DNA from 2 places in the Paenibacillus sp. MDV22-iso6 genome. Region 1 is predicted to be linked to the other one. Evidence: predicted binding sites of a transcription regulator. Region 1 holds the regulator's gene; the other holds the start of a gene.
The links. Region 1 encodes CtsR, which represses protease genes until heat stress. Its sites were predicted from a motif close to ATGGTCAATAAAGGTCAAACA; they were not measured.

Region 1 (10,277 bases):
TACCATTAAAGAGATCATTTATCTGAATGAAGAGACAAGACAAGGTTTGTGGACCTTTATTGCCAACCATGATTCTATGATTGAGGAAGTCACTTTACAGGCACCAGCCAGTGATATGCTTGCTTTTCAATTAGATAATCCGCGGATTGAGCAGGAAATTGTACCTTTCTTCATGGCACGTATTGTGAGTGTAGAACAATTTATTTCACAGTATCCTTTTGCGAGCCCAGACTCACCAGTACAGATTAATCTCCAGGTAGAGGATGCCCATGCACCATGGAATGAAGGGGTATGGCAGTTGAATGTGGCGATGAATGGTACAGCTTCGATATGGAAAACATCTGAGTCGGCACCTAAGGATCAGACTGTTAAAGTAGACATACAGGCGCTCACCGCAATGCTGATGGGGTATCGTAGGCCCGCAGAGATGGCTCAAATAGGTAGAATTGAAGGACCGAATGGAGCGATTAAGGCTTTGGAGCAAGCGATTCCTGAACGGGAAACGTATTTACTTGATTTTTTCTGATCCTCATAGAGTAACGAGTATTCTAGGATCAATTTCATAGACTTAACTTGTATAGCATTACGATGCTAGTGTGAGACAAATGGACTTCTCCAGCTATTTTGGAGAGGTTTTTTTGTGTCAGCCGAATATTTCGTGTAAAATCGTAAAAAATGAATAGTGCTCCCTCTTGGCAAAACCACAAAATATGCTATAATGTATATAAAGTCAAAGAAAGTCAAAGTCAACTAAAGGTTAAATACTTACGTAACTTTCTTTCTGCAATCCGGTGGTGGGAGCCATATTGAAGGTAGTACACATCAGCGGATAAAAGCAATATTAAAGGACCTTCGAGCGTCCTTCGCTCTCTTGTTAAAGACCGTTGAAGATCAGTTTCGCTGTTTCCTTGATTGGTTAAATGGGTTGAGAAGGTGTACTCTGTAGGGGCGTGTGGGTCCTTATTGACTTAACGTTTCAGACAGTGGAGGATGAGTGGATGCGTAATATCTCTGATATTATCGAACAATATCTGAAGAGTATTTTGCATGAAAGTCCCGAAGGATTGGTCGAAATTCAACGTAATGATCTGGCTGATCAATTTTCATGTGTGCCTTCCCAGATCAATTATGTCATCAGCACCCGATTTACACTCGAAAAAGGTTACCTTGTGGAGAGTAAACGTGGCGGCGGCGGTTATGTTCGCATACAGCGGATTGAATTGCCGGCTCACTCGGCTCTGCATAACCATTTGCACCATAGTATTGGAGATGAGATCGGGCAGACAGCTGCCGAAGGTCTGATCTACCAACTGGAAGAAGCACGTTTCTTGAGCAAAAGGGAAGCCGGGTTGATGCGGGCAGCTGTTTCGAGAGAGATTATATTGGTCAAACTTCCTTACCGGGATCAAATTCGTGCCAGAATGTTAAAGGCGATGTTAATATCTTTGCTCGGTAAATGAAAACTATCGGGATCAAGGGGGTACATCATTGTGCTGTGCCAAGAATGCAACAACCGTCCGGCAACACTCCATTTCACGAAGATCGTGAACGGAGAGAAGACGGAATTCCATATTTGTGAGTCATGTGCTCGTGAAAAAGGGGAAATGATTCCCGGAACATCCAACGGATTTTCCATTCATAACTTATTGTCCGGGTTGCTTGATTTTGAACCCTCAGGCAAGAATGGCAGTGCGGGAGCAACACCTGCGCAATCCCTTCGTTGTGAAGAATGCGGCATGACCTATTCACAGTTTAGCAAAATCGGCCGCTTTGGCTGTAGTTCTTGTTATAAATATTTTGACAGTCGTTTGGACCCACTATTCAAACGGGTTCACGGTAGCACTTCCCACGTGGGTAAAGTACCTGCACGAGCTGGTGGTCGCATCAAGGTCAAAAGACAGATTGCTGATCTGAAACGGGATCTTCAGGAGAGCATAACGCAAGAAGAGTTTGAAGAAGCCGCTCAAATTCGTGATCAGATCAGGGAACTTGAAAAAGAAATAGCTCAGGAGTAAAGTTTGTGATGAGTAGGAGGGATGCGTAATGCCTAATCTGCGTTTTACAGAGAAGGCGCTCAGCGACTGGATGCGTAGTGATGCGGCTGATTCCGAAATCGTCATTAGCAGCCGAGTCCGGATCGCACGCAACCTGCAGCATTATCCGTTTCCGATGCTGGCTTCCAATGAGCAATCGGAAGAAGTGCTGAATAAGCTGAGCGAAGTACTTCAATATGATGACGTTCATGCCTTTGGAGATTTTCATACCCTAGATCTGATTGATATTGATGACCTTGACAAACGGGTGCTGGTGGAGAAGCATTTGATCAGTCCCAGTCTTGCGAACGAATCCAGAAATGGTGCTGTTATTCTCAGTGAGGATGAATCTGTCAGTATTATGATTAATGAAGAGGATCATCTTCGTATCCAGTGCCTCTATCCGGGGTTCCAGGTAAAAGAAGCCTGGGAGAAAGCTTCCGCCATAGATGATGCTTTTGAAGCGCATGTGGATTACGCTTTTGATGACCGCAGAGGATATTTAACCAGCTGCCCTACGAATGTAGGTACAGGTGTAAGAGCATCTGTCATGATGCATCTACCCGCTCTGGTGATGACACAGCAGATTGGCCGCATTCTAAGCGCAGTCTCCCAAGTCGGACTGACTGTACGGGGAATTTACGGTGAAGGCAGTGAGGCGATGGGTAACCTGTTCCAGATCTCGAACCAGATCACACTGGGGCAGACGGAACAAGAAGTCATCGATAACCTGCATAGTGTTGTGTTACAGATGATTGGGCATGAGCGTACCGCCAGAGAACGGTTAATTACCGACTCCAGATTGCGGATTACCGACAGGGTTATGCGTTCTTACGGCATTTTGTCCCATGCAGCCATCGTCGATTCGAAGGAAGCTGCACAGCGTCTGTCTGATGTTCGACTTGGTGTTGATCTCGGATTGTTGGACGGCTTGTCCATTACCGTGATGAACGAGTTGAATGTGATGACGCAGCCGGGCTTTTTGCAGAAAACATTTGGGGAAGACATGCGGACAGATGAGCGTGACATATATCGGGCTCAGTTGATCCGTGATACGATCAGTGCAGCCAATCAATCCTAGGTTGTTCAAGAGTTGTTTATAAAGGTTTCACGCCGCAGATGCGGCTTTTATATAATAGAGCATTTCTATAAATGAATGCTGAATGATTTTATTCGCAGCACGGCTGCAAACAAAAATGATATGAAGAATACGGTGGGATCCTTTCAACAGCCCCCGTTTTATCCAAAACCATGGAGGTGCAGGAGATATGATGTTTGGAAGATTTACGGAACGGGCCCAAAAGGTGCTCGCATTGGCGCAGGAAGAAGCTGTCCGTCTAGGTCATAATAACATCGGTACAGAGCACATTTTGCTCGGCCTCATTCGTGAAGGCGAAGGCATCGCAGCCAAAGCGCTGATCGGCCTGGGACTCGGATTGGAAAAAATTCAAGATGAAGTAGAGACGCTAATTGGCCGTGGCCAAGAGCAACCTACGAACATTGCATATACGCCTCGTGCGAAAAAAGTGATTGAATTGTCTATGGATGAAGCTCGCAAATTGGGCCATACCTATGTAGGCACAGAGCATATCCTGCTTGGATTGATTCGTGAAGGTGAAGGGGTTGCAGCACGTGTGCTGAACAACCTGGGTATTAGTTTGAACAAGGCACGTCAACAAGTGCTGCAACTGCTTGGCAGCAGTGAAGCTGTATCCAGTCATAATGGTACGCCTTCCAATGTCAGCACACCAACACTGGACAGTCTGGCACGTGATCTTACGGCGTATGCCAAGGAGAACAACCTGGACCCAGTGATTGGACGTAGTAAAGAAATCGAACGTGTTATCCAGGTGCTGAGCCGTCGTACCAAGAACAACCCAGTACTGATCGGTGAGCCAGGTGTAGGTAAAACAGCTATCGCTGAAGGACTTGCACAAAAAATCATCGCCAACGAAATTCCAGAGACTTTGCGTGACAAACGTGTCATGACATTGGATATGGGTTCAGTTGTTGCAGGTACAAAATATCGCGGTGAATTCGAAGATCGTCTGAAAAAAATTATGGATGAAATTCGTCAAGCGGGTAACATTGTCTTGTTCATCGACGAATTGCATACCCTGATTGGTGCAGGCGGAGCGGAAGGTGCAATTGATGCTTCGAACATTTTGAAACCGGCTTTGGCCCGTGGAGAATTGCAGTGCATCGGTGCTACAACGTTGGATGAATATCGCAAATATATCGAGAAGGATGCTGCGCTAGAGCGTCGTTTCCAACCGATTACGGTCGATCAGCCTTCTCCAGAAGAAGCGGTTCAAATTTTGCATGGTTTACGTGATCGTTACGAAGCGCATCACCGGGTAAAAATTACGGATGAAGCGATTGTGCAGGCGGTTAAACTGTCTGATCGGTACATTACAGACCGTTTCCTGCCGGACAAAGCGATTGACCTGATTGATGAGGCGGGTTCCAAAGTAAGACTGAACTCTTACACGATCCCACCTAACCTCAAACAACTGGAGAGCCGTCTCGAGGATATCCGCAAGGAAAAAGACGCAGCGGTTCAAAGCCAGGAGTTCGAAAAGGCAGCAGCGCTGCGTGACACGGAACAAAAAATCCGTGAAGAGCTGGATGTAACGAAGAACCAATGGAAAGAAAAACAAGGTCGCACGGATTCCGAGGTAACTCCTGAGGATATTGCACAAGTAGTAGCCAGCTGGACTGGTATTCCGGTGAATCAGCTGAAAGAAGAAGAGACACAACGCTTGATGAATCTGGAATCAATTCTGCATGAACGTGTCATTGGTCAGGATGAGGCTGTGAAGTCCGTCAGTCGTGCAGTTCGTCGTGCTCGTGCTGGATTGAAAGATCCGAAACGTCCAATGGGTTCATTTATCTTCCTTGGTCCTACAGGGGTAGGTAAAACCGAGCTGGCTCGTGCTCTTGCAGAAGCCATGTTCGGGGATGAAAATGCAGTCATCCGGATTGATATGTCCGAGTATGGCGAGAAGCATTCCACTTCAAGACTCGTCGGAGCTCCTCCGGGATATGTGGGATATGAAGAAGGTGGACAGCTGACAGAGAAAGTTCGTCGCAAACCTTATTCTGTCGTCCTGCTCGATGAAATCGAGAAAGCACATCCTGAAGTATTCAACATCTTGCTGCAAGTGCTTGAGGATGGTCGTCTGACCGACTCCAAAGGTCGCGTCGTAGACTTCCGGAATACGTTGATTATTTTGACATCCAATGTGGGTGCAGAAGCGATCAAACGCAACTCTACACTGGGCTTTACGGCAGTAGTGGATGCAGGTGCGGATTACGATAACATGAAGGGTAAAGTGATGGATGAGCTGAAGAAAAGCTTCCGTCCTGAGTTCCTTAACCGGATTGATGAAATTATCGTGTTCCATTCTCTTGAAGAAAAACACATTGCTGAGATTGTTACACTGATGAGTGAAGAGCTTCGTAAACGTCTGAATGAATACGAGGTCGACTTCGAGCTCACAGACAATGCCAAGGCTTTCCTTGCCAAAGCAGGCTTCGATCCAGCCTATGGTGCTCGTCCGCTTCGTCGGGCGATCCAGAAGCATATTGAAGACAAATTGTCGGAAGAATTGCTCACGGGTAATGTGACTAAAGGTGATTCGTTGCTCATCGATGAAGAGAATGGAGCATTGTCTGTAACTAAAAAAGACGTTGTTGTTCCTTCCACTGAGGAAATCGAAACGAAATAAGTAACACTCAACTAGTGACATAACTACTGAGTCTGATGTATAAAACAAAAATCCTTCCTGGCTTTAGTCGGGAAGGATTTTTTTGTGTTTTTGTGCCAGTCAGAGACCCAGAGCTGTTGTTTATCAGAAAATAAACTTAGAAGTGCTACGAACATGTGTAAAGTTTGCGATAATCCTTTACGAAAAATCTCAAACAATGGTAAACTTTTATTAACCCTGCACGTCAGGGAATTAAGGCAAAATTCGTCGAAAAATGCAAAATGCTGTTATAAAATAAATCCTAGGAGTGCTGAAGTGGCCAAAGTTAAAACCAAGTTTCAGTGTACGGAATGCGGCTATGAAGCCCCCAAATGGTACGGCAAATGTCCGGGTTGTCAGTCTTGGAATTCAATGGTGGAAGAAACCGAAACGGTGGTCAAAACACAAGGGAGAAATTCCCCTCTCTTTGAGAGTAAAGATAAGCCACTTCCCATCATAGATATAGATAGCGGTCAGGAACCGCGTGTACAGACTGGAATTGAAGAGCTGAACCGGGTTTTGGGCGGCGGAATTGTTCCAGGATCTCTCGTTCTGGTGGGCGGAGACCCCGGAATCGGAAAATCAACATTGATGTTGCAAACATCTCATGCTTTGACTCACTCAGGTTTGCGTGTGTTATATGTCTCAGGTGAGGAATCAGTTAAGCAAACGAAATTGCGGGCTGACCGTCTGGGTGCGCTGTCTCCTGAGTTATATGTACTATGTGAGACCAATATGGAGCGGGTAGAGGAAGCGGTAGAGCAGATCCAGCCGCATTTTCTAGTCATCGACTCTATTCAGACCGTTTATCTGCCAGAAGTCACCAGTGCACCCGGCAGTGTAGCTCAGGTAAGGGAATGTACCTCACGGTTCATGCGAATCGCCAAAGGGCGAGGCATTGCAACCGTACTTGTGGGGCATGTTACGAAAGAAGGCGCCATTGCAGGTCCACGTATGTTGGAACATATGGTGGACTGTGTTCTTTATTTTGAAGGAGAACGGCATCATACGTATCGCCTTTTACGTGCGGTAAAGAACCGTTTTGGTTCGACCAATGAGATCGGCATTTTTGAAATGGGCGAAGATGGACTTCGTGAAGTAGGCAACCCTTCTGAGCTCTTTTTGTCAGAACGTCCTCTGGGTGTGGCTGGTTCTACCGTAGTTGCCAGCATGGAGGGCACACGTCCTCTGCTTGTGGAATTGCAGGCATTGATTTCAACCACACATTTCCCTTCTCCGCGGCGTATGGCAACAGGGGTAGATCTCCATCGATTAAACCTGATTATTGCGGTACTGGAGAAACGGATGGGCATGTTCTTGCAAACGCAGGATGCTTATCTGAACGTAGCTGGTGGTGTGAGATTAGATGAGCCGGCAGTAGATTTGGCGGTTGCTGTAAGTATCGCATCCAGCTTGAGAGATGTACCGACCAAGCCAGATGACGTCATCTTTGGGGAAATCGGTTTAACGGGTGAAGTTCGGGCCGTTTCAAGGGCTGAACAACGTGTGAAAGAAGCTCAGAAATTGGGCTTTAAGCGTGTCATTTTACCAGAAAAAAGCTTAAAGGGCTGGAAACATCCTCGCGGGATACAACTGATCGGTGTGAATACCGTGGCAGATGCACTAGCGGTTGCTTTAGATTAGGGGGCATAACAAGATGAAAGATTCGAGCCAACTGGATAATATGAACGAATTGTTAAGGCTGATTGCACCAGGTACACCTTTCCGCGAAGGTCTGGAGAACGTGCTGCGCGCCAAGACGGGTGCACTGCTGGTTGTAGGATACAGCCCTGAAGTAATGGAAGTGGTGGATGGAGGATTCTCGATTAACTGTGATTTCTCCCCGAACTATTTGTATGAACTCGCCAAGATGGACGGTGCCATTATCCTTAGCGAGGATTTAAAACGTATTCTATACGCCAATACTCAACTTATTCCTGACTCATCCATCTCTTCATCTGAGACGGGGATCCGTCACCGGACGGCTGAGCGTGTCGCGAAACAAACAGGCAAATTAGTCGTATCTATATCGCAGCGGCGGAATATTATCACCTTATACCAAGGAACACTACGGTATTCCCTCAAGGAAATCGGGGTTATTTTGACCAAGGCGAATCAAGCGATTCAAACCTTGGAGAAATACAAGGCTGTATTGACACAGTCCCTTACGAATCTGAGCGCCGCCGAGTTCGAGGAATTGGTAACGATTCCTGAGGTAGTCAATGTCATTCAGCGTACGGAAATGGTTATGCGCATCAAAACGGAAATCAAGCGTTACATTCATGAACTCGGCAACGAGGGACGTCTGATCTCCATGCAGATGGAGGAGCTCGTCGGTACAACAGAAGAGGAAGCCTGGTTGCTGTATAAGGACTATGCCCGTGATGACAGTGATGACAAGATTCGTGAGATTATCGTTGGTCTGAAAAGATTGTCGGACGATGAATTGCTGGATGCACATCATATTGTACGTCTTCTGGGATACCCTTCGTCAGCGGCTACGTCTGAAGATTCGGTTGCACCTCGGGGATATCGGGTATTAAATAAGATACCCCGCCTGCCGAATGTCATCATCCATAACCTGGTGGATCAATTCGAACAATTGCCTCATGTCATTATGGCTACAATAGAAGAGCTGGACGAAGTGGACGGGATTGGAGAGGTACGGGCCCGAACCATTAAGGAAGGTCTCAAGCGTTTGCAGGAGCAGATGTTTATTGACAGACAAATGTAAGGGTTTGCCTATAACGGCTTGAAAATAATGAGGTGAAACAACGATGTTAACCAGATTCATTCCGAATCTCTTTACCTTGGGTAATCTGTTTCTTGGAATGATGGCAATCCTGCTTGCAATTGATGGGAAGTATAGTTTGGCTGCCATTTTGGTCATTATTGCGATGTTACTGGATGGCCTGGATGGCCGTGTCGCACGTGCACTTAATGCCCAGAGTGAGTTTGGCAAAGAGCTGGATTCTTTGTCTGACATGGTTTCATTTGGTGCAGCTCCAGCTCTAATTATATTCATGGTCTCGTTTCAGGACGCAACTCCGGTTCTCGCCTGGATCGCAACCGCAAGCTTTCCAATCTGTGGGGCTATCCGGTTAGCCCGGTTTAACGTTCGCCCCGGTATTCCCGGGTACTTCACAGGTTTGCCGATCCCAGCGGCTGGAGGGGTACTGGCAACACTATCCCTGTTTAATAAGGATATCGGTCCCGTGAGTATGATGATTGCGACCTTGCTGTTATCGTATCTGATGGTAAGTTCGCTGAAATATCCCAATTTCAAAAAGGTTGGTCTACCGCGTAAAGCGATCTGGATTGCACCTTGGGTCATCGTCTTCGCGGTAGTGGTGGCTGTTATGTTTCCAGAACAATTGTCCAAATTGATCTTTATTCCACTTGTGTTATACGCTCTATATGGGATGAAGCATAATATGCGGACGGCAGCCTCGCGGAACCGAGCCAAAAAGCGTAAAGAAGAGAAGTCTTCCCGTCCTTCCGATCGCTAGGCATTCCATCATTTCGGGAAATAAAAAGAAAGCACGTATGCTCCTCAACAGGAGAATACGTGCTTATTTTTGTTTTTAAAATCTATACGTTAACTTAACCATTTGCAATGAAATACGTATTGTTTACGACAAATTGAACATCCCTAACGTCGAACATTTCTGTGACTCGTGATTTACGACCTCTTCCATGTTGATGTCCAGCAGATTGCAGAGAGCCGACATATAAAACAGGTTCCGCCCTAGTTCAGAGCTGATCACCTCTTTACAATTCTCGCACAATTCACCTTCCACATGCGTTTCCAGCAGGCCTTTTGATTGAGCAATGTCGCTCTCTGGGGCATATTTCTGCTTGGTGGCGTGCAGCTCAATGCAGCCGCATTCGGTAATGGCCTTGGACACGGCACGGTTGACAGAGGCGCCGGCTTGTCCTGTTTTGGACAGTACATCAATCAGGCTGCGATGACGCAGCAACAGCTCGGAAACTTGATCCTGAAAAGCCTGTAAACTTAGCGTACTCATTTTGCTACTCACCTCGGGATATGAATTGAATTCATTATATGCCAATAATTTACCTTCTTTCAACTGACGATTGCAACATTTCCAAAAAGTTCTTCAAAAGCGGGATTAGCAATCTGAGAATTGGATCATACTGGATATAAAGATGAAGTTATATTGAAGGAGGTGCAGGGACTTATGTGGAAAAAAGGCATTTTAACTTTTACAGGATTGTGCGGTGCATGGTTCGGCTACACGGCATATCATCTGGCAGGAAAATCCGTCCCTTGGATGGCTGAATGGATTCAATCAGCAGGATTATTGGGGGCTGGGGTATCAACCCTACTAGGTGCTGTATTGTTTATGTCCGTGTGTAACATTGGTGGAACATTAATGGCAACCAGACTACATAATAGTATTGATTCGTTGGCCAAAGTACCGATGAATGAATTGGCTGCGGGTGCGGCGGGTACAGTTGCAGGACTGCTGGT
Region 2 (10,277 bases), on a different contig from region 1:
GTGTAACTGCAGCACTCGACAAAGCTTTTAATAAAGTAGTTAAACAAGCAAATGTACCTGGATTCCGTAAAGGTAAAGTTCCACGTTCCATCTTTGAAGCTCGTTTCGGTGTAGAAAGCCTGTATCAAGAAGCAATTGACATTTTGCTTCCTGAAGCTTACACAGAAGCAATCGACCAAACGGATATCTTCCCGGTTGATCGTCCTGACGTAGATGTCGAGCAATTCGCTAAAGGACAAGTATTCAAGTTCAAAGCGAAAGTAACAGTTAAACCTGAAGTTACACTGGGTGACTACAAAGGCGTTGAAGTTGCTGTAGCCAAACATGAAGTAACGGATGTAGAAGTGACTGAAGAGCTCGAGCGTCTTCAACAACGTCACGCAGAACTCGTTGTTATCGACGAAGGTTCCGCACAAAACGGCGACGTTGCTGTAATCGACTTTGACGGTTCCGTTGATGGTGTACCGTTCGAAGGTGGACAAGCTGAGGGTTATTCCCTGGAACTTGGTTCCAACACATTCATTCCAGGATTTGAAGAGCAGGTTGTGGGTCTGTCCACAGGCGACTTCAAAGACGTTGAAGTAACTTTCCCTGAGAGCTACCATGCAGCTGAACTGGCTGGCAAAAAAGCGGTATTTAAAGTGAAAGTACATGAAATCAAACGTAAACAACTTCCTGAACTGGATGACGAGTTTGCAAAAGATGTTAGCGAATTCGATACGCTTGAAGAGTACAAAGCTGATCTGAAAACGCAATTGGAATCCCGCAAAGCAGATGAAGCCAAAGCAGCTCAAGAAAATGCTGTTGTAGAAAAAGTGGCTGAAAATGCTGAAGTGGATATTCCTTCTGCAATGGTTGAGAGCGAAGTACAAAACATGATGCGTGATTTCGACAACCGTCTGCGCAACCAAGGTATGAACCTGGAAATGTTCCTGAGCTTCTCTGGTCAAACACAAGCTGACCTGAGAGGACAAATGCAGGAAGATGCTTCCAAACGTGTTCGCAACAACTTGGTTCTTGAAGCCGTTGGTAAAGCGGAAAACATCGAAGTGTCTGACGAAGAAGTTAACCAAGAACTCGAAAAAATGGCTGAGTCTTATAAGCGTCCTGCTGAAGAGATTCGTGGCATTCTCGAGGGTAATGGTTCCCTGGACAGCCTTCGTGATGAAGTGAAACTGCGTAAAACGATCGATGTTCTCGTTGAGAACAGCAAAGTCGTTGAAGCTGTTGAAGCTCCAGCTGAAGAAGTTGCTGCAGAAGCTGACGAAAAATAAGACAAGCTGTTACGTAATGAACAGCTGAATAAACGATAAGGCACGTGAATCATTGCGTGCCTTATTTTTAAATTATGGCATCCATTTTATAGAGGATTCAGTAATAATATGGATGGATTTCGTTGTGGCATTGGTTATGCATATTCAAGGTCCTATGGTTCTCCTGCAAATAAAAAAAAGGTGAAACGGCATAGGATTGCTCCGATTTGCACATACATAGAAAACATGGTTAAATATGATCAGGCAAAAAAGTAAACTTACTCCGTCTTTACACCACTTGTGAAAAATGACATTGTCACAGGAACGTGTTAGAATGAATTTGGGTTTGCTTTACAGGTAGCCTATGTCTAATTACATGTAGAAAAGAGGTTGGTCTCATGAGTCTGGTGCCAATGGTTGTTGAACAAACCAATCGAGGCGAGCGGTCTTACGATATATATTCGCGTTTGCTGAAGGATCGCATTATCTTTTTAACCAGTGCGATTGATGACGATGTAGCCAATCTTGTCATAGCGCAGCTTTTGTTTTTGGCAGCCGACGATCCTGAGAAGGATATAAGTTTGTACATTAATTCACCTGGTGGTTCTGTCACCGCAGGGATGGGTATATACGATACGATGCAATATATCAAGCCGGATGTATCGACCATTTGCGTAGGTATGGCAGCAAGCATGGGCTCGTTATTGCTGACAGCCGGAGCTCCTGGTAAACGATATGCGCTGACTAACAGCGAAGTGATGATTCATCAGCCGCTTGGCGGCGTTCAAGGACAGGCTGCGGATATCAAAATTCACGCAGAATGGATTATTAAAACACGTCAGAAACTGAATCAAATATACGTCGATCGTACAGGTCAACCCCTTGAGAAAATCGAGCGGGACACAGACCGTGACTTTTTCATGAGTGCTGAAGAAGCCAAAACGTACGGCATTATTGACCAGGTGCTCAGCAGACCGATCAATTCCTAAAGGGGTGGTTTCATGTTTAAATTTAACGATGAGAAAGGGCAGTTGAAATGCTCTTTTTGCGGTAAATCTCAGGAACAGGTGCGCAAGCTGGTCGCTGGACCGGGCGTTTACATTTGTGATGAATGTATCGAACTGTGCACTGAAATCGTAGAGGAAGAGCTCGGTCATGACGAAGAACTGGACCTCAAAGATATTCCAAAACCGAAAGAAATCCGCGACATTCTTGACCAGTACGTCATTGGTCAGGATCAGGCGAAGAAATCTTTGTCTGTAGCGGTTTACAATCACTATAAACGGATCAACACACAAAGTAAGATTGAGGATGTTGAATTGCAAAAAAGTAATATTTTGCTGTTAGGACCTACGGGTTCTGGTAAAACGTTGCTTGCGCAAACGATGGCCAAAATCCTTAATGTTCCTTTTGCTATTGCTGATGCAACTTCATTGACGGAAGCAGGTTATGTCGGCGAAGATGTAGAGAACATTCTGCTCAAGCTGATTCAAGCTGCTGATTATGATGTGGAAAAAGCAGAGCGCGGCATTATTTATATCGATGAAATTGATAAAGTAGCGCGTAAATCCGAGAACCCATCCATTACTCGTGATGTATCGGGTGAAGGTGTTCAACAAGCGCTCTTGAAAATCCTGGAAGGAACTGTAGCTTCTGTACCACCACAAGGTGGTCGTAAGCATCCACATCAGGAATTCATCCAGATTGATACCACCAACATCTTGTTCATTTGTGGCGGTGCCTTTGATGGTCTCGAGCAAATGATTAAACGCCGGATCGGTAAAAAAGTCATCGGCTTTAATACCGTTGCGGAACAAAAAGATCTTAAACCAGGTGAATATCTGGGTATGGTATTGCCGGAAGACTTGCTGAAATTCGGTCTGATTCCGGAATTTGTAGGCCGTTTGCCAGTTATCTCCACTTTGGAGCCGCTGGACGAAGACACATTGGTACGGATTCTTTCCGAGCCAAAAAATGCGCTTACGAAACAGTACCAAAAACTGCTTGAGCTGGATAATGTGAATCTGGTGTTCGAACCAGGAGCATTGCTGGCGATTGCGAAGGAAGCCATTAAACGTAACACGGGTGCACGTGGACTACGTGCAATCATCGAGGGCATTATGCTTGAGATTATGTACGAAGTGCCTTCCCGTGATGATGTTACGAACTGTGTCATTACCGAAGAGGTCGTTGAGAAGAGAGTCGTGCCTGAACTGAGCCAATCCAAGGACGACAAGCAGGAAGAAAGTGCCTAACTAAAGGCGAATATTCCGTTTCAACACTGAAATATAGACTTGTCAGTTCTCCACTCCTGGCAGAAGGCGAATTCATGTCTCTGTCAGGGTGGAGCTTTGACGTTGTGGGGAGAGAAATCACTCATGTTTTTAAGACAAGATACACGACCCGTAAAAGTGGGTAACTTAACGATTGGTGGCAGCAACGAAGTCATCATCCAGAGCATGTGTACAACGAAAACGGCAGACGTTGAGGCAACCGTGGCAGAGATTTTGCGTTTGGAAGAAGCAGGCTGCCAAGTGGTGCGTGTAACGGTGAACAATGAGGAAGCTGCAGCAGCCATCAAGGAAATCAAAAAACGGATTAATATTCCGCTCGTAGCGGATATCCATTTTAATTATAAACTGGCGCTCCTTGCGATTGAGAATGGCATCGATAAAGTACGGATTAATCCCGGCAATATCGGTAAACGTTCCAAAGTAGAGGAAGTCGTCAAAGCTTGTAAAGAGAAGGGTATTCCGATTCGGATCGGGGTAAACGCAGGTTCTCTGGAGAACCATTTGCTCGAAAAATATGGTTATCCAACAGCTGATGCTATGGTAGAAAGTGCACTTTATCACATTGGCATTCTAGAAGAATTGGATTTTCATGATATTATCGTGTCTCTCAAAGCATCGGATGTGCCGATGGCGATTGAGGCTTATTCCAAAGCGGCTGAGATCATCAAGTATCCGTTGCATTTGGGCATTACCGAGGCGGGTACATTGTTCTCTGGTACAATCAAAAGTTCTGCCGGTATGGGTGCCTTGTTATCCATGGGCATTGGTTCGACGATGCGGATATCGCTTAGTGCGGACCCGGTTGAAGAGATCAAGGTTGCTCGTGACCTGCTCAAAACCTTTGGTCTGATTTCAAATGCAGCTACGCTGATTTCCTGTCCTACCTGTGGCCGTTTGGATATCGATCTGTTCTCCATTGCTAATGAAGTGGAAGAGTATATCTCCAAACTTAAGGTGCCGATCAAAGTATCGGTGCTGGGTTGTGCTGTTAACGGTCCGGGTGAAGCCAAGGAAGCGGATATCGGTATTGCCGGTGCACGCGGAGAAGGCTTGTTATTCCGTCATGGTAAAATGATCCGTAAAGTGCCAGAAGAGATCATGGTTGAGGAATTGAAAAAAGAGATCGACAAAATCGTGGAGTCTTATGAAGCGACAGGCGTTATTCCTGGCCGCTCGCACTGATTGATTTATATATCGTTTTGTAACAGTCCGTCAGCATTGACGGGCTGTTTTTTGTTCTCAAACATACAATTTCCTGATCACCCGTTTACGTCTCGGTGAAAAGGCTATACTACCAAGTATTAGCATGATCTCGTATGAGAATAGGGATAGAACAGGAGGATGTTGAGACATGGAATTTGGTATGGTCATAATGATGATTCAGTTATTTTTTGGTGTGGTGATCGGTTTGTATTTCTGGAATTTACTTCGAGGGCAGAAAACGAATCGCGGTGCGGTGGAGCGTGAATCCCGCAAGGAACTGGAGAAGCTGCGGAAGTTGCGCTCCATTTCACTCACCAAGCCCCTGTCAGAGAAGACGCGTCCGGCAACCATTAATGACATTGTAGGGCAAAAAGACGGACTTCGCGCCCTTAAAGCCGCGCTATGCAGTGCTAATCCACAGCATGTCATTATATATGGACCTCCAGGGGTAGGTAAAACAGCTGCTGCAAGGGTGGTTTTGGAAGAAGCCAAAAAGAATCCGTCATCTCCCTTCAAGGCCGATGCCAAATTCACGGAACTTGACGCCACGACGGCGCGTTTTGATGAACGGGGTATTGCTGACCCTTTGATTGGTTCAGTGCATGATCCGATCTATCAGGGAGCAGGAGCGATGGGCGTAGCAGGCATTCCACAGCCGAAACCCGGTGCCGTTACCAAAGCGCATGGAGGGATGCTTTTTATTGATGAGATCGGTGAACTGCATTCCATTCAGATGAATAAACTGCTGAAAGTATTGGAGGACCGCAAGGTGTTTTTGGAAAGTGCGTACTATAACTCGGAAGACACGCATACTCCTGCTTATATCCACGATATTTTTCAAAATGGTCTGCCAGCCGATTTTCGTCTTGTCGGAGCGACGACTCGATCGTCCCATGAACTGCCTCCAGCCTTGCGCTCGCGGTGCATGGAGGTCTATTTCCGTCCATTGCTGCCGGAAGAAATCGGGCAAATTGCGGAAGACGCTGTACAGAAAATCGGATTCAGTCCATGTCTAGAGGCAGTTGATGTGGTTAAGCGCTATGCAACCAATGGCCGTGAAGCGGTCAATATCATTCAACTCGCTGCTGGGCTGGCTTTGACTGAAAAACGTGAAACGCTGCAGGCGTCGGATGTGGAATGGGTCGCTGGCAGCAGCCAGATTCAGCCCCGGCCAGATCGCAAGGTGCCTATGCGGCCACAGATCGGTTTTGTGAATGGCTTGGCCGTATATGGACCGAATATGGGCACCATTCTGGAGATCGAAGTATCCGCTGTTCCGACTCTTCGAGATCAGGGACGAATTAACATCACGGGAGTTGTGGATGAAGAAGAGATTGGAGGCGGTTCGCGCACACTCCGGCGAAAAAGCATGGCTAGAGGCTCGGTTGAAAATGTGATAACCGTATTAAAGGCCATGGGCATTCGTCCTAACGACTATGATTTACACGTCAACTTCCCAGGTGGAACGCCAATTGATGGCCCATCTGCGGGGATTGCCATGGCGACAGCCATTACATCAGCCATCCAGGGGCGTCCGATTGACCATGAGACAGCGATGACTGGCGAGATCAGTATTCATGGCCGGGTAAAACCGATAGGCGGTGTACTCGCCAAAGTGGAGGCTGCATTCCAGGCGGGCGCCAAAACGGTCATTATTCCGGCAGAGAACTGGCAGTCCATCTTTGAAAATCTGGATGGCTTACGAGTTATCCCGGTCGATACCGTTGAAGACGTATTCCGAGAAGTATTTGACTGGGTGCCTAATGAGGAGCAAGCCAAACAAATCAACCTTGCGGAGGAGACAGCAACACCTGCACCGGAGATTTTCCCGCCGGCATCCGCATCCTATTTACGTGCTGACTTGCCCCGTCCAGGACAGGTTACAGATTCGGGAAGCTGCTAAGCGCTTCCCTTCATTGGTTTTTTATGTGAACATTTGATAGAATAATGAATGACTACAACCTGAGAGCCATTGGAGGTGCGAAAGCGATGGGACCGAGCAAAGCGAAAGGTCGTCGTTTTCCTTTACTGCCTTTAAGAGGACTTCTCGTCTACCCGAGTATGGTACTGCATCTCGATGTGGGCCGGGAGAAATCGGTCAAGGCTTTAGAAAAAGCGATGGTAGAAGAACATTTGATTCTCCTATGTTCCCAAGCCGAGGTAAATATTGAAGAACCAACACAAGAGGATATTTTCAGAATCGGAACGGTTGCCAAGGTCAGACAGATGCTGAAGCTTCCAAACGGGACGATTCGTGTACTTGTGGAAGGCTTGGAACGGGCTGAAATCATTGAATATACGGACAACGAGGAATACTATGAGGTTCTGGCACAAGAGCTTCCTGAAGAGGAGAACAGTCATCCGGAAACAGATGCGCTGATGCGTACAGTTCTGAACCAGTTCGAAAATTATATTAATCTGTCCAAAAAGGTTACACCTGAGACACTTGCGGCTGTGTCTGATATTGAAGAACCAGGTCGCTTGGCCGATGTCATCACCAGTCACCTGTCTTTGAAGATCAAGGACAAACAGGAGATTTTGGAGACCATCGACGTTCGTGAACGGCTGGAGAAGTTGCTGGACATCCTGAACAATGAGCGGGAAGTACTGGAGCTTGAACGCAAAATCAGCCAGCGCGTGAAGAAGCAGATGGAGAAAACCCAGAAAGAGTACTATCTGCGTGAGCAGATGAAGGCGATTCAAAAAGAGCTGGGAGAGAAAGAAGGCCGTGCCGGGGAGGTTGAGGAACTCCGAAATCAAATGGAGGCTCTTGGCTTGCCGGACAAGGTGAAGGAAAAGGTTGAGAAAGAAATTGATCGGCTTGAGAAAATGCCATCAAGTTCTGCCGAAGGTGGCGTTATCCGCAACTATGTGGATTGGCTGCTGGGACTGCCTTGGACACAGCTGACAGCTGACGATCTGGATATTCAAAAGGCTGAAGATGTGTTAAATGCAGATCACTACGGTTTGGAAAAACCGAAAGAACGTGTGCTTGAATATCTGGCTGTTCAGAAGCTGGTGAAAAAGCTTAAAGGACCGATCCTCTGTCTGGTTGGACCTCCAGGGGTCGGGAAAACGTCGCTTGCCCGCTCTATCGCCAGATCCCTTGGACGCGAATTCGTCAGAATATCGTTGGGTGGCGTGCGAGATGAAGCAGAAATTCGCGGTCATCGCCGCACTTATGTTGGTGCAATGCCAGGCCGCATCATTCAGGGCATGAAGACAGCGGGTTCACTCAATCCGGTGTTCCTGCTGGACGAGATCGACAAAATGGCTTCGGACTTCCGTGGAGACCCTTCCGCAGCGCTGCTTGAAGTACTTGATCCCGAACAGAACAACACATTCAGTGACCACTTTGTAGAGTTGCCGTTTGACTTATCTAACGTTATGTTTATTACAACTGCCAACACAGTGCATAACATTCCACGTCCGCTTCTGGACCGGATGGAGATGCTCAATATTCCGGGGTATACCGAGCTGGAGAAGCTGCAAATTGCCAAAAACTATTTGCTGCCGAAACAGAAACAGGATCATGGTCTGGAAGAAGATCAGCTGAATATCGGGGATGACAGCATGTTGCGTGTCATTCGTGAATATACACGAGAGTCCGGCGTGCGAAATCTGGAACAGCAGATGGCTTCGTTGTGTCGGAAAGCGGCCAAAAACATCGTGTCTGGTGTGGAAGGTCAGATTAACATTACAGCAGATGAAGTGAAGGATTACCTTGGTCCGGGTAAATTCCGCTATGGTATGGCCGAACTGGAAGATCAGATTGGTACTGTGACGGGATTGGCGTGGACTGAAGTGGGTGGAGATACCCTCGTGATCGAGGTTACCGTTGTACCTGGTACAGGCAAGCTAACGCTGACAGGCAAACTGGGCGATGTCATGAAGGAATCGGCTCAGGCGGCATTCAGCTACACCCGATCCAAAGCTGCACAGCTTGGCATCCCGTCTGACTTCCATGAGAAGAACGATATCCATATCCACGTTCCGGAAGGAGCCATTCCAAAGGATGGACCATCCGCAGGAATTACAATGGCGACTGCGTTGATCTCTGCTCTAACGAACAAACATGTCTCCAAAGATATTGCCATGACCGGCGAAATAACGCTGCGTGGCCGTGTGTTGCCAATCGGCGGACTTAAGGAAAAATCACTGGCGGCCCACCGCGCCGGTTACAAAAAAATATTATTGCCCAAGGATAACGAACGGGACCTGCGGGATATTCCGGACAGCATCAAAGAAGATGTGGAATTTGTTCCTGTAGCCCATATGGATCAGGTGCTGCAACATGCGCTTGTGGAACAGGCAGGAATACACCTGTAGCCCGTTAAACGAGGGATCGTATGAAGAGTAAACCGTTCTGCGGAAGCTTTGGCGTCCGCTGGAACGGTTTTTTTGGTATGATAGAACAATCCATGGCATAATACCAACAGCAGCTCTAATTAAGAGCACAGGATTCAAGAGAGGACAGATACATTATGAAAGTAAATCAATCCGAATTTATTATCAGTGCCGTTCGGCCTGAACAATACCCCGAGGACGGCCTGCCCGAGATTGCCTTGGCGGGACGATCCAATGTAGGGAAATCATCTTTGATCAACCGTTTGATTAATCGTAAAAACTTGGCACGGACGAGTTCTACCCCTGGTAAGACACAGCAACTGAACTATTATAAGATCAATCAGGATCTCTACTTCGTCGATTTCCCGGGATATGGCTACGCTAAAGTTTCCAAAGAGCAACGCTTTGCCTGGGGCAAAATGATGGAGAAGTACTTGTTGGGACGCGAGGAATTGAAACTGGTCATGCAGATGGTGGATATGAGACATGAACCGTCCAAGGATGACATGATGATGAATGAGTGGCTCCGCCATCATGGCTTGCCTCTGGTAGTGGTTGCGACGAAGATGGACAAGATTCCAAAAACACGTAGAGCCAAACATATTAAAGTCATCAAGGAAGCTTTGGATCTTCGCCCGGGTGATCTGTTTGTACCGTTTTCATCGGAAGAAGGTTTAGGAAAAGAAGAATTATGGGAGATCATTACCCGCTTTGCCGGAATCGGTCAAGCTTCAGCGGAAGAAGAGTCACAGGCTGAGGAAAATCACGCAGACCACGAAAATTAACGGATAACCGGGGATTACGCCATTTTGATGCAGGAAAGCGAGCAACTGGGGTGGATCTTTGATGCAATCAAGGATTAATCCATATTTTATGGATTTTCGTGAACATTCATTGTTTTATTTTGGGGCGAAATAGCTATACGGTAGTGTATAATGAGTATAGGTGCATTTGCGCCAACAGTACCAAAGTAGCGGCCTTGCCGACCTGAAGAATTTTGAGATCACTGCCACATGTGCAGGAAGACAAAACAATCGGGAAAGAATTGAGGAGATTTTATGGCTCAGCGATTAGCCACAGAGTATGTTAAAGCCACTTTGAAATTGTCAGAACCCCAGATGCATCAGTTTTTACGCATGACAGAAGATGGCCGGATTCATCAACGAGTGAAGGTGATGGA

Region 2: clpP (ATP-dependent Clp endopeptidase proteolytic subunit ClpP) is a predicted target of CtsR. The motif match lies at 1,442-1,462, and genes of this name have one in related genera.

What each region holds. Positions count from the first base shown of each region.
Region 1 covers NZ_JBZVDZ010000017.1:903-11,179, forward strand. The annotation lists gene AC4PM4_RS29695 (GNAT family N-acetyltransferase) at 1-526, shown strand, start outside; gene AC4PM4_RS29700 (CtsR family transcriptional regulator) at 999-1,460, shown strand; gene mcsA (protein-arginine kinase activator protein McsA) at 1,491-2,015, shown strand; gene mcsB (protein-arginine kinase McsB) at 2,044-3,114, shown strand; gene clpC (ATP-dependent protease ATP-binding subunit ClpC) at 3,302-5,764, shown strand; gene radA (DNA repair protein RadA) at 6,059-7,426, shown strand; gene disA (DNA integrity scanning diadenylate cyclase DisA) at 7,440-8,516, shown strand; gene pssA (CDP-diacylglycerol--serine O-phosphatidyltransferase) at 8,560-9,291, shown strand; gene AC4PM4_RS29735 (nucleoside triphosphate pyrophosphohydrolase family protein) at 9,415-9,810, opposite strand; gene AC4PM4_RS29740 (PIN/TRAM domain-containing protein) at 9,985-10,277, shown strand, end outside.
Region 2 covers NZ_JBZVDZ010000015.1:39,883-50,159, reverse strand. The annotation lists gene tig (trigger factor) at 1-1,274, shown strand, start outside; gene clpP (ATP-dependent Clp endopeptidase proteolytic subunit ClpP) at 1,652-2,242, shown strand; gene clpX (ATP-dependent protease ATP-binding subunit ClpX) at 2,255-3,508, shown strand; gene ispG (flavodoxin-dependent (E)-4-hydroxy-3-methylbut-2-enyl-diphosphate synthase) at 3,632-4,729, shown strand; gene lonB (ATP-dependent protease LonB) at 4,899-6,653, shown strand; gene lon (endopeptidase La) at 6,740-9,079, shown strand; gene yihA (ribosome biogenesis GTP-binding protein YihA/YsxC) at 9,235-9,882, shown strand; gene AC4PM4_RS28960 (hypothetical protein) at 10,156-10,277, shown strand, end outside.